One region of the Allobosea sp. NBC_00550 genome, then DNA from elsewhere that is predicted to be linked to it. Evidence: predicted binding sites of a transcription regulator. Region 1 holds the regulator's gene; each other region holds the start of a gene.
What was found. Region 1 encodes LexA, which represses DNA repair genes until DNA is damaged. Its sites were predicted from a motif close to TGTTCNNNNTGTGTTCNG; they were not measured.
Positions count from the first base shown of each region.

Region 2: ssb (single-stranded DNA-binding protein) is a predicted target of LexA. The motif match lies at 1,391-1,408, and genes of this name have one in related genera.
Region 3: NWE53_RS03710 (2'-5' RNA ligase family protein) is a predicted target of LexA. The motif match lies at 2,274-2,291, and genes of this name have one in related genera.

Region 1 covers NZ_CP102772.1:1,382,675-1,387,049, reverse strand. The annotation lists gene NWE53_RS06505 (ComEC/Rec2 family competence protein) at 1-1,151, shown strand, start outside; gene lexA (transcriptional repressor LexA) at 1,145-1,861, opposite strand; gene NWE53_RS06495 (molybdopterin molybdotransferase MoeA) at 1,943-3,154, opposite strand; gene moaC (cyclic pyranopterin monophosphate synthase MoaC) at 3,212-3,694, opposite strand; gene trpC (indole-3-glycerol phosphate synthase TrpC) at 3,691-4,375, opposite strand, start outside.
Region 2 covers NZ_CP102772.1:1,062,581-1,066,955, reverse strand. The annotation lists gene NWE53_RS05040 (sugar ABC transporter substrate-binding protein) at 1-26, shown strand, start outside; gene NWE53_RS05035 (YciI family protein) at 90-377, shown strand; gene ssb (single-stranded DNA-binding protein) at 750-1,301, opposite strand; gene NWE53_RS05025 (ABC transporter permease) at 1,480-2,349, opposite strand; gene NWE53_RS05020 (ABC transporter substrate-binding protein) at 2,346-3,338, opposite strand; gene NWE53_RS05015 (hypothetical protein) at 3,718-3,927, shown strand; gene NWE53_RS05010 (hypothetical protein) at 4,124-4,375, shown strand, end outside.
Region 3 covers NZ_CP102772.1:773,720-778,094, reverse strand. The annotation lists gene tgt (tRNA guanosine(34) transglycosylase Tgt) at 1-298, opposite strand, end outside; gene NWE53_RS03720 (ArsC family reductase) at 484-840, opposite strand; gene NWE53_RS03715 (glutathione S-transferase N-terminal domain-containing protein) at 851-1,558, opposite strand; gene NWE53_RS03710 (2'-5' RNA ligase family protein) at 1,674-2,024, opposite strand; gene NWE53_RS03705 (LysR family transcriptional regulator) at 2,430-3,335, shown strand; gene NWE53_RS03700 (alpha/beta fold hydrolase) at 3,496-4,375, shown strand, end outside.

The DNA.
Region 1 (4,375 bases):
GCGCGGCGTTGAGCATGCGCAACCTCGCGCTCGCTGCGATGATCGTGCAGCTGCGCGAGCCCGAGGCCCTGCTCGGGCCGAGCTTCCAGATGTCCTTCGGCGCGGTCGCGGCACTGATCGCGTTCGCCGAACGTTGGGAGCGGCGGGACCGCGCCCGGCCTCCGCCAGTTCTGCCTTGGCCTGTCGGCCCGCTCTGGACCGCAGCGCTCGGCATCGTCGTCACCACCTTGCTCGCCACGGCGGCGACCGCACCCTTCGGCGCCTATCACTTCCAGACCTTCAATCCTTTGGGGCTGCTCGGCAATGCCATGGCGCTGCCCTTCGTCTCGCTCTTCGTCATGCCGGCGGCGGTCTTCGGCGTTTTGGCCTATCCCTTCGGGCTGGATTGGCCGGCCTGGGCGCTGATGGGGCTCGCCTCGGATGTCGTGCTGAAGGTGGCGCACTGGGTCGCGGCCATCGACCATTCAACGGTGATGATCGCGGCCTTCGGTCCCGCCGTGCTCGTCTGCTTCGTGCTGACATTGCTCTGGCTGACGCTCTGGACAACGGCCTGGCGCTGGCTGGCGGCCATCCCGCTCATGTTCGGCGTCGCCGTCGCCGGCAAGCCCGAGCGGCCGGAGATCCTGATCGAACGCGACGGCTCGGGTCTAGCGCTGCGCGGAGCCGATGGCCGGCTCGCCATCGCCGGAAGGCCCAGCCGCTTTGTCCTGCAACAATGGCTCTCGTCCGATGGTGACAGCCGCTCGCCGGATGATCCGACGCTGCGGGCCGGCATCGTTTGCGACAGCCTGGGCTGCATCGGCCGCACGGCCGATCAGCGCACCGTGTCTTACACGCGCGATCGGCTCGCAATCATCGAGGACTGCCTCCGCGCCGACCTCGTCGTCACCGCGATTTCCTGGAGCGGCGCCTGCAAGGCGAGGTTGATCAGCCGTGGCGCGCTGAGCCGCGACGGGGCGACCTCGCTCTATCGAACAGCGACAGGCTGGAGCAGCCATGTCTCGGAGCAGGGCGCCGCAGACCGTCCCTGGAGCCGCCGCCGCGAGCAGCCGCAGGCGACGCCACCCGCGCCGCGGGCCAACAATCAGCCGCCCACCAACCCGGCATCGGTGTCCGTCGACAGCGACGCCGACATCGAACGGCTTCAGTAGCGCCGCATCAGATTGACGAGACGGCCCTGGATCTTGACCCGATCCGGCCCGAGCACGCGGGTCTCGTAGGCCGGGTTCGCCGCTTCGAGCGCGATCGAGGAGCCGCGCTTGCGCAGCCGCTTGAGGGTGGCCTCCTCGTCGTCGATCAGCGCCACCACGATATCGCCGGTATTGGCCGTGTCCTGCCTGCGGATGACGACCGTGTCGCCGTCGAGAATGCCGGCCTCGACCATCGAATCGCCACGCACTTCGAGCGCGTAATGCTCGCCGGAGCCGAGCATGTCGGGCGGCAGCGAGACGGTGTGGCTGCGGCTCTGGATCGCCGAGATGGGCGTGCCGGCGGCGATGCGCCCCATGACCGGAATCGCGATGGAGGAACGGCTGTCCTCATCGGCTCCGGAACCCGGGCGTGGCTTGCCGAGGCTGGGCTGCGATCCGAGACCGCCCTGGACGATGGCCGGGCTGAAGCGGGGGCGCTGCTGCGGAGCGCCGAGACCATCGGGCATCTTGATGACTTCGAGCGCGCGCGCCCGGTTGGGCAGGCGGCGGATGAAGCCGCGCTCCTCCAACGCCATGATCAACCGGTGGATGCCGGATTTCGAGCGCAAATCGAGCGCGTCCTTCATCTCGTCGAAGGAGGGCGGCACCCCGCTCTCGCGCAAGCGTTCCTGGATGAAGCGCAGGAGTTCGTGTTGCTTGCGTGTCAGCATGGTTGCCGCCAGCCCTTCAAAGCGCAGATTCGAAACAAAGCACGAACACCATACGCGTTCTGCTTGTGTTCCGCAAGCGGCCTACCGCAGCGGTAGGATCCGGCAGGGATCGCCCGTTTTGGCCGCGTCGGCGAAGGCGGGGCGGATCGTCAGCGCCTGGGCTCGCGCCAGCGTGCCGAGCATCGAGGAATCCTGCCGGCCGAAAGGCGTCGCCACCCATCCCTCCGGGGTCAACGCCAGCTCGGAACGCAGATAATCCTCGCGCTCGTCATTCCCCGGCATGTCGCGTCCCAGGACGGCCGGGATGCTCCGGTCCCGATCCGCATCGGCCATGCCGAGCAAAGCCTCGATCAGCGGCAGCACGAAAAGGTGGCCGCAGACGATCGAGGAGACCGGATTGCCGGGCAGGCCGACCACGACCATGCGGCCGAGCCGGCCGGTCATCATCGGCTTGCCGGGCCGCATCGCGATCTTCCAGAAGCCGAGCTCCATGCCCGCCCGCGTCAGAGCCTCCTGCACGAGGTCATGGGCGCCGACGGAGGCGCCGCCGAGCGTGATCAGCACATCGGCATCGGCCGCGCTCGCCTGTCCAATCTTGGCGGCGAGATCGGCATGATCGTCGCGGGCGATACCGAGATCGAGGGGAGCGCCGCCGGCCTTCTCGACCAGCGCGGCCAGTGAAAACGAGTTCGAGGCGACGATCTGGTCGCGCCCGACGGGCTCGCCGGGAGCGACCAATTCGTCGCCGGTGGCGAGGATCGCGACGCGGGGCTTGCGCCGGACCGGCAGCGCCGGATGCCCCATCGCCGCCGCGAGCCCGAGCGCGGCGCTGTCGAGCACGCGCCCGGTTGCAAGCAGGACATCGCCCTCATGGAAATCGAGCCCGGCGGCGCGCAGGAACTTGCCCTTGGTCGGCGGCACGCGCACCCGGATCGCGGGGCTGTCGACGCCGTCGGCATCTTCCTGGATCAGGATGGTGTCGGCGCCGGCCGGCATCGGTGCGCCAGTGAATATCCGCACCGCCTGGCCCGGCCCGACGCCGCCCTCGAAAGCCCGGCCGGCGGCGGATTCGCCGATCACGGCGAGGCTGACGCCTTCCGCCATGTCGTCGCCGCGTACGGCGTAGCCGTCCATCGCCGAGTTGGCGAAGGGGGGCTGGGTGCGCAGCGCCCTCACGTCGCCGCCGAGCACGCGCCAGGCGCATTGGGCGAGCGGCAGGGTCTCGGTTCCGGTCGGCCCCGGAATGCTGTCGAGCAACGCCTTGCGCGCGACGGGGACCGGGGTGAGCGCCATCAGAGCATAATGCCGAAAAGTGGGAACCGGTTTTCGGGCGACATCATGCTCACTCCTCTAACCAGCCTTCGCGTCGTAGTCGCCGGACTGGCCGCCGGATTTGTGCACGAGCCGGATATTCTCGATCCGCATCGCCCGGTCGACCGCCTTGACCATGTCGTAGACGGTGAGGCAGGCGACCGAGACGGCGGTCAGCGCCTCCATCTCGACGCCGGTCTGGCCGGTCATCTTGACCTCGGCGCGCACGCGCACACCCGGAAGCGCCTCGTCGAGATCGAGATCGACCGCGATCTTGCTCAGCAGCAGCGGATGGCAGAGCGGGATCAGATCATGCGTGCGCTTGGCCGCCATGATGCCGGCGAGCCGCGCCGTGCCGAGCACGTCGCCCTTCTTGGCGTTGCCATCGCGCACGATCGCCACCGTCTCCGGTGCCATCACGATGCTGCCCTCGGCTATTGCCGTGCGGGCCGTCTCGGCCTTGCCGCCGACATCGACCATATGCGCCTGGCCCTGGGCGTCGAGATGGCTGAGCCGGCTCACGCCGCGTTCTCTTGCGCCTGCCCGGTCAGCAGCGCCCGCGTTGCCGCCGTGACGTCGGCCTGCCGCATCAGGCTTTCGCCGACGAGGAAGCTGCTGACGCCGATCGTGTTGAGCCGGGCGACGTCGGCATGGGTGAAGATGCCACTCTCGCTGATGACGATACGGTCGGCGGGCACGCGCGGCGCCAGCCGCTCGGTCACGGCGAGATCGACGTTGAAGCTGCGCAGGTCGCGGTTGTTGATGCCGAGCAGCCGGCTTTCGAGCTTCAGTGCACGATCGAGTTCGGCGTCGTCATGGACTTCGACGAGCACGTCCATGCTCAGCTCACGCGCGGTCTCGTTCAAGGCCCTGGCGGTGGCGTCGTCGACGCCGGCCATGATGATCAGGATGCAGTCGGCACCCCAGGCCCGCGCCTCATAGACCTGATAGGTGTCGTAGAGGAAATCCTTGCGCAGTGCCGGCAGGCCAGAGGCCTCGCGCGCCTGCGTCAGGAATTCCGGCCGGCCATGGAAGGAGGGTGCGTCGGTCAGCACGGAGAGGCAGGCCGCGCCGCCGGCCGCATAAGCGCGGGCGAGCGAAGGCGGGTCGAAATCGGCGCGGATCAGCCCCTTGGACGGGCTGGCCTTCTTGATCTCGGCGATGAGTGCAGGGGTGCCGCCCGCGACCTTCACTGCCAGCGCC
Region 2 (4,375 bases), 320 kb from region 1:
ATGCCGCCGCCATGGCCAGCAAATAGATCGGAACCTCACTCACCGCGGCGGCCGGCACGTCATCCGGCCGCCGATAGGAGCCTCGCCGCATGCTGTTCGTGATCCACGCCCTCGACAAACCCGGCGCGCTCGACGCCCGTCTCGCCAACTACGATGCGCACAAGGCGTTTCTCTCCGATACCGCCGCACTGAACGTGAAAATCGTGATGTCCGGACCACTGGTCGCCGACGACGGTTCGACCATGATCGGCAGTCTCTTTGTGGTGGAAGCCGCGGATCGCGAAGCGGTGGAACGCTTCAATGCAGCAGATCCGTTTCATAGCGCAGGCATCTGGGATCGCGTCTCGATCACCGGCTTCATCAGGCGCCAGGGCTAAGCTCGAAATCGGCCGGGGTCGTGTCCCGGTTGATGGAGGCGCGCCATGATTGACCAGACCGACCGAGCTCAACCGGAATTCGACTGAGGATAAGGCTGTGTCTGTACGCTATTATGCGGCCCATCCAGGAGCGACGCGGTTCAGGGCGCGTCGCTTCGCCTATGCATAATTCCTAAACGGCGGGGCAAAATGAAACGATACCGCCGCCAGAGAATTTCGACCAGCGAACGGATTTGCCGAGATTCTGACGGAATCCAAAGCTCCGCACTAACGAAACCCGAAGCTGCTGGCGGCAGTCCACTTGTCAACGAATAAGGCGCTGCAAAAACAGCGCCTTATTGCCAATGCTTTACAAATTACGGCAGGCGTTCGCTAGAACGGGATGTCGTCGTCGAGATGGCTCGACGAGGAGCGCCCGCCACCGCCGCCGCCCGACATGGCCGGCTGACGCGCGCCGCCGCCACTGCTACCGCCGCCCATCGCGCTGGAGCGGCCGAAGGAGCTGCCGCCCGAACGCTCTTCCCCGTAGCCGCTCGCGCCGGCGCCCTCACTGTACTCCTCGGAGCCGCCCTGGCGGCTGTCGAGGATGGTGAGCTCGCCGCGGAAGCGCTGCAGCACGATCTCGGTGGTGTATTTCTCGACGCCGGACTGGTCCTGCCATTTCCGGGTCTGAAGCTGGCCCTCGATGTAAACCTTGGAGCCCTTCTTCAGGTACTGCTCGGCCACCTTCGCCAAATTCTCGTTGAAGATCACGACCGAGTGCCACTCGGTGCGCTCCTTGCGCTCGCCGCTCTGCTTGTCGCGCCAGGTCTCGGAGGTGGCGATGCGCAGATTGACGACGGGTTCGCCGCTGCCGAGGCGGCGCACTTCAGGGTCCCGCCCCAAATTGCCGACGATGATGACCTTGTTGACGCTGCCAGCCATGAGAGGCTCCATTTCCTGCGCACTAAACACACGACCGGCCGAATGACCGGGAGCCGAACCCTATCGACCCACAAATCCATTATCAACGATGTTCCTGTTTTGTTCAAGGGCCCAAGGCGAGGTTTTCCCCCGCTGATTCGGGTGACGCCCTGCTGATCGAAAAGCGGACGGATTGCGATCACGGCCGCTCTGCCTCCGATGGGGGCGGCGCACCGAGGACGGCCTGCGCCATCCTGTCCAGCAGCACCGCAAGCAGCACGATGGCGAGCCCGCCGACGAAGCCGAGGCCGGGATCGGCCCGCTGCAGCCCGAGCAGGACGATCTCGCCGAGCCCCTTGGCGCCGATCATCGAGGCGACGACGACCATCGCCAACGCCATCATGATCGCCTGGTTCAGTCCCTGCAGGATGGTGGGCCGGGCGAGCGGAAGCTCGACCAGCCAGAACTCCTGCCGTGGCCGCAAACCCAGCGCGCGCGAAGCCTCGACGACCCCGGCATCGACACCGCGCAGGCCGAGTTCCGTCAGCCTTGCGAATGGCGGCAGCGCATAGATCAGCGTCGCCACGAGAGCCGGCGCCCGGCCGAGCCCGAGCACCATCGCCACCGGGATCAGATAGACGAAGCTCGGGATCGTCTGCATCAGGTCGTAGAGCGGCGTGAGCGCGCGGCCGAGGCGCGGCAGCCGCGCCGCCGCCACGCCGAGCGGCAATCCGAGCAGCACCACGAACAGCACGGCGACGACGACCAAAGCGAGCGACTGCATCGCCTCGTTCCAGACGCCCAGCCCGGACAGCGCCGCAGGCAGCGCGGCCATCGCCAGCACGAAGCCGATGCGCCTGCTGGCCAGCCAGGCGCCCGCCGCGACGACGAGGATGAAAGCCGGCACCGGGACGAGCAAAAGGCCCGTCTCGACCCATCGAACAGGCGCGGTCAGCCAGGCGCCGAGGCCGTCGAGCCTGTCGCCATAGCCGGTGACGACGGCATCCACGGCGCGATTGACGAAGCTCTGCAGCGCCTTGCCGAATTCCGGGACGAAACCGGCCGTCACAGGCTGGAAGTGACCTTCGTGGCGATGTCGCCCGGCAGCCATTTGCGCCAGATGTCCGGCTGCGTCTTCAGGAAGACGAGCGCCTGCTGCTCGGGAGTGACGCCCTTCTCGCGGGCTTCGGCCAGCATCTTCGAGGTCATGTCGCTGGTCGTGCCGTAGCTCTTGAAGAAAGTGGCGAGCTGCGGCGCCTTCTTGGCGAGGTCGATATTCGCGCCGATGACGACCTTGCTGGTCGGATATGCCGTGGCGCGCTTGGGGTTGTCGCTCGCCTTGAGCTCGGCCCAGACGGCCGGATCGAAGGGCGCCTCCTCGAGCTTGACGAGATCATAGGCGCCCAGCAGCCAGCTCGGCCCCCAATAATAGAACAGGACCGGCCGCTTGCGCTTCAGCGAGGCCTCGATGGCGGCGACCAGCGCCTCACTCGAACCGCCGCGCGTATTGCTGAAATCCTCTGCCAGCCCGTAGACCGCGAGCTTCTTGGTGTTGATGCCCTCGCAGACCCAGCCGGCGACGCAGTTGTAGAAACGGCCCTTCCCCGGCTCCTCCGGATCGGCGAACAGCGCCTTGTAGCGCTTGAGGTCTTCGACCGTTTTGAGATCGGGAGCCTTGGCATCGGGCCCGGACACCAGATAGCGCGGCACGAACCAACCTTCGCTTGCGTCCGGGAACGCCGTGCCGAGCGGCTCGACCTTGCCGGCCTCGGCAGCCTTCACCCAGGCCTCGACCGGGTTCGCCATCCAGATTTCCATGACGATGTCGACATCGCCGCGCGCGACGCCGTTGACCAGCGGAGCGATGGCCCCGGGAATGCGCTCGACCTTGCAGCCGAAGCCGCGCTCGGCGATCGCGCTTGCGACGGCGGTGTGGAAGGCAGCGGAATCATAGTCGAGCCCCGCCATCTTCAACGGCCTGTCGAGCTCGCAAGCCGTGGCCGGGGCGCTGAGCGCCAGACCGAGGGCAAGGGAGGCGACTCCAAGAAGGGATTTCATCGTGATCGCTCCCCGATCAAGATTGCGACAAAGGCCATGAGCAGGATCGTTGGCAAGGCTCGCTCTGTAACGCCGGACCGGGCCGATTGATCCATGCAGCGGCCTCTCGTTCGGGAAGCATCGCTCAATCAGCGCGGCGTGGCCACATCCAGTCCTGCCAGCGTCCGTCAGGACCGAAACGCGGGATGCATCTGCCGAGAACAAGCGCGGGAGCCGTGGGATGGGTCGACAGGCATTCAGCCCCTCGTGCCTTCCCTGTCTCGATCGGCGTAGCGACCGTCTGGGCGTCGTTGTCGCGACCAGGGACAGGATCATCGCAAGAAGCCGTGACTTCGCCCCAGCTTCGCGGCAGGATCGGCTCTCGAAAGAGGGCCTCCGGATGAAGATGCTTTTCGTGGCCGCGTGCGGTCTTCTGCTAACGGGATGCGCTGCCGTCGGCAGCTTGTCCGAGCCCACGCGCATTGATCCGATGCAAAGCGATGGACAGAGCTATGCGCAGGGATCGGCAGGGAGCTACGAGCCGCCGCCTGCAGAAGAGCGACTGACGACCTCGTGCAAGATGAAGGGCAAAGGCGTGCAGTGCTTCTGAGCGAACTGACCGCGTTCGTTCTGGCGACGAAGAGCGTTCCCGGCGCTCCATGACAGGATGAGGAACCGCAGCCTCCGCAGTTGACCGGGCGGTACTGCCGTATCTCGCATGTCGACCGGTTGCGGACTTTTCGGTCATCCCGCCATGATCGTGTAATTGCATGCGCAAAGGACGTTCCGGGGGTGGAAAGCTGGTGATGAAGCGCTCGACGTATCGTGCAATCGCTATATTGCTCTGCTCGATTATGGCCGCGCTATCGCTCTATTTCGTTTCCAGATTGAATTGGATCGCTCTCCCCCTTGGCCTAGCCGCCGCGTTGACAGCCTTCATGATCGGCCGGGCATCAGCCTGGGCGGCCGGTCTTATATTTTTGCTCGCTTTGATCGGATACTGGTCACCCTTGCCGTATTATATCGATCTGGCAGCGTCGCGAGTTTTGCCCTTGGAA
Region 3 (4,375 bases), 610 kb from region 1:
GCCAGTTCATGAACCTGTGCAGCCCGCCGAGCCGCGCGACACGCTCGGCGCCCGGGCGCAGCATCAGGTGATAGGTGTTGCCGAGCACGACATCGGCGCCGAGCGCCCTCACCTGCTCGGGATACATCCCCTTCACGGTCGCGGCGGTGCCGACCGGCATGAAGGCGGGCGTGCGGATGACGCCGCGCGGCATGGTGATCGCGCCGGTGCGGGCGGCGCCATCGCGCGCGGCGACGCAGAAGGTGAAATCGGTGGTCGCAGCGGCTTCGGGCTGCGCGGGCTGGAACGGAGCGGTCATGGCCTGCGAGGTAGAGCAGAGCCGGCGTTTAGGGAAGAGACCCGAACGCCGGATGGCCTTTCCCCGCCGTCATGCTCGGGCTTGACCCGAGAATCTCAGGACGCGGAGGCTCTTGAGCCCTATTCGGCATGAGATTCTCGGGTCGACGCTGCGCGCCGCCCGAGAATGACGGCGATTATCCAGGCTCAGCCCTTCGAGGCCACCGCCTCGTAGATCTCCGGCTTGAAGCCGACGATCGTCTTGCCCTTGCCGAGGTCGAGCACAGGGCGCTTGATCATCGAGGGCTGGGCGAGCATCAGCGCGATGGCCTTGCCGGCATCGAGCCCTTGCTTCTGATCGTCGGGTAGCGCGCGGAAGGTCGTGCCGGCGCGGTTCAGCACCGTCTCCCAGCCATGTTCCTTGACCCAGCGCTCGAGCGAGGCCTTGTCGATCCCGTCAGCCTTGTAGTCGTGGAAGCCGTAGGCCGCACCATGGCCGTCGAGCCAGCTGCGCGCCTTCTTCATCGTGTCGCAGTTCTTGATGCCGTAGATGGTGATAGCCACGTCGAACGCCTCAAGCCGGCCGCTTCGGGATGTCGAGGCCGCGCTGCACCGCCGGGCGCGCCAGGCAACGCTCCAGCCAGATCGGCACATGCGTCAGCGTCGCGTAGTCGACGAGCTCGCCCGCGCCGTAGAAGCCGACGAGATTGCGCACCCAGCCGAGTATGGCGATATCGGCAATGGTGTATTCGTCGCCCATGATCCAGGGGCGGCTGGCGAGCCTCTCCTCAAGCACGCCGAGCAGGCGCTTGCTCTCGCTGGCGTAGCGGTCGCGCGGGCGCTTGTCCTCGTATTCGCGGCCGGCGAACTTGTGGAAGAACCCGAGCTGGCCGAACATCGGCCCGATCGCCGCCATCTGGAAGAACACCCACTGGATGGTCTCATAGCGCTGGCCGGGGTCCTTCGGCAGGAGCTTGCCGGTCTTTTCCGCGAGGTAGAGCAGGATCGCGCCCGACTCCCACAGGCCGAGAGGCTTTCCGTTCGGGCCATCGGGATCGATGATCGCAGGGATCTTGCCGTTCGGATTGAGCGAGAGGAATTCCGGGCCCCAGGTCTCGTTCTTGCCGATGTCGATGAGGTGCGGCTCGTAGGGCAGCCCCAGCTCTTCCAGCACGATCGAGGCCTTCACGCCATTGGGCGTCGGCAGCGAATAGAGCTGGATGCGCTCGGGGTGGCTGGCGGGCCAGCGCTTGGTGATCGGGAAGGCGGAGAGGTCGGCCATAAGGTGCTCCGGTTGAATCGGATGAGCGTCGGCGCAGGACGATAGAGCCGGGCGCGCCCAAAGCAACGGGGCGGCCCGGCCCTATCCCGCAAGGCTGGCTTGCGGCAGTGCACGATCACCCGCCGGCGAGGTTCCAACGGCCCAGAATCTCATAGGGGCGCAGCGGAACGCTCCGGATCAGGGCAAAGTCCGTCACAAGCCAGCTCAGCGGCTGCACGCGGAACGTCTTGGTCCAGAAGCGATCGTAAAGCAGCGTCAGATGCGGACGGCCCGAAGACCGCCGGCCGCGAAAGCCCTCTGCCCGCATCTCCCACCCCAGTTTGTCCTGAAGCCTATCGGCTCCGATCACGCTATCGCCGCCGGTGATGACGAGCGCGGGTGTTTCGGCGCTTTGCGCGAAGGTCGCCACTTCATCGAGCCGCAGCTTGAAAGCGTTCTGTCTGACTCGCAACGCAACGCGATTCATCAAGGCAAAGTCCTTGGCGTCCGGCTCTCGATGCTCGGACCAGCCCCAAAGCGTAACGTGAATATTTGCCGGTGCCGCGCGGACGGCCCGACAGGCTAAACCAATTGCGCAGCGCGCAGGCCATATGGTCGGCCGAAGCCGCCGCGACGGGATTGGGCAGAAGCGCGAAGAAGTAGTTCGCCTGCCTTGGAAGCCAGATTCTCCGTTCCATGGTCGCCTCCTTCAGAAAAGATGGCAGAAGCGGCATCATAGAACAAAACATGAACATGTAAATACGACTGCGGGCAGAATCTTCGCGCGAAAGCACGACGCCGCCGATCCGAGCTATCGTCACTTCGACATGGCGCGGGCAGCGTGTTCGGCTATGCTGCGAGCATCAGGTCGATTTTCCGGAAAGCTCGAACAATGAAGCTGGACGGCATCGCGGGCTTCGTGGCGGTCGCCGAGGAAGGCTCGATCAGCGAGGCGGCGCGCCGGCTGCGGCTGTCGAAATCGGTTGTCAGCGAAAGGCTGGCGGAACTAGAACGCAGCCTCGGAGCCGCGCTCCTGCATCGCACGACGCGCAGGATATCGGTGACGGAGGATGGCATCGCCTTCCTCGAACGCGCCCGTCGCATCCTGCGCGAGGTGTCGGAGGCGGCGACGGACCTCGCCGAACGCCGCGGGACGCTCAGCGGCCCGATGCGGATCGCGGCGCCGGTCACCTTCGGTCGGATGCATCTGGGCCCCGCGCTCTACCCGTTTCTGGCCGCGAATCCCGGGATCGAACTGACGCTCGATCTCGACGACCGTCGCGTCGATATCGCTTCCGGCGTCCATGACGGTGTCGTGCGGCACGGAACCATCGAGGATTCCCGCTTGATGGTCTGGCGCCTGGCCCCGAGCCGCCGCGTGCTGGTGGCATCGGCCGACTATCTAGCGCGTTGCGGCCTGCCTGCGACGACGACCGAGCTCGATGCGCACAAGGGCATCTTCTATACGAACCGCGGCGCATCGGATTGGCGCTTCACCACGCCGCAAGGCGCCGAGATCGTGCGCGCGCGGGTCGGGCTCAGGGTCAACAACGGCGACATGATGCGCGACGCCGCGCTTGCCGGCCTCGGCATCGCATTGTTGCCGCTCTTCATCGCCGGGCCTGATATTCGGCAGGGCCGGCTTACGGTCGTCGATGTCGGCGTCCTGCCGGCACCGGAATTCATCTACCTCGCGCATCCCGAAGGCCGGCTGCCTTCCGCGAAGCTGCGCGCGGTAGCCGCTCATCTGCGAGCCGCATTCGGCGACCGGCCCTCCTGGGAGGACGGAGTCCCTTGAAACCAGTCGGGCGCGCCATGCCGGATTGTTCGGTTTCCCTGGAAACTAGAACCACTCGGAGCAGGCTAATCCGAACACTACGACAGCTTTACCTGAAAAGAGCCACGGGGCTGAAAGCGACGGTCGCGGCGACCGCCCTCCCGATGGGTGGGATCTTGCGATGTTGAAGTTCGTTCTGGCTCTCGGAGCCCTCGCCCTCGGCGCGCCCGCGATGGCGCAGGTACCGGCTTTCCCGGCCTCTTTCACGACGCGGGCGATCGAGACCAACGGTGCAACGATCCATGTCCGGGTCGGCGGCTCCGGGCCGGCTGTCGTTCTGATCCATGGCTATGGCGAGACAGGAGACATGTGGGCGCCGATGGCGGCCGACCTCGCCCGCGATCATACCGTCGTCGTGCCCGATCTGCGCGGGCTGGGGCTCTCCTCCAAGCCACCTTCCGGCTTCGACAAGAAGACGCAGGCCGGCGATGTCGCGGGCGTCCTCGACGCGCTCAAGATCGAACGCGCCGACCTGGTGACGCATGACATCGGCAACATGGTCGGCTTCGCCTTCGCCGCGCAGCATCCGCAGCGCGTCCGTCGCTTCGCCCTGATCGACGCGCCAGTTCCCGGCGTCGGTCCCTGGGAGGAGATCCTGAAGAACCCGCTGCTCTGGCACTTCCGCTTCGGCGGCCCGGATATGGAGCGGCTGGTGGCGGGGCGCGAGCGCATCTATCTCGACCGCTTCTGGAACGAATTCTCGGCAACGCCGAGCCGCTTCACCGAGGCCTCGCGCGAGCATTACGCCAAACTTTACGCCTTGCCCGGCGCGATGCATTCCGGCTTCGCCCAGTTCGCCGCCTTCGATCAGGACGCGATCGACAACCGCACCTATCTCGCGGCCGGCGGCAAGCTCACCATGCCGATCCTGGCGATCGGCGGCGAAAAGTCGTTCGGCCCGACGATGGCGGCCGTGATGCGCGCTGCGGCGACCGACGTGACCGAAGGAATCGTGCCCGATTCAGGCCACTGGATCATGGAAGAGAACCCCGAAGCCACGA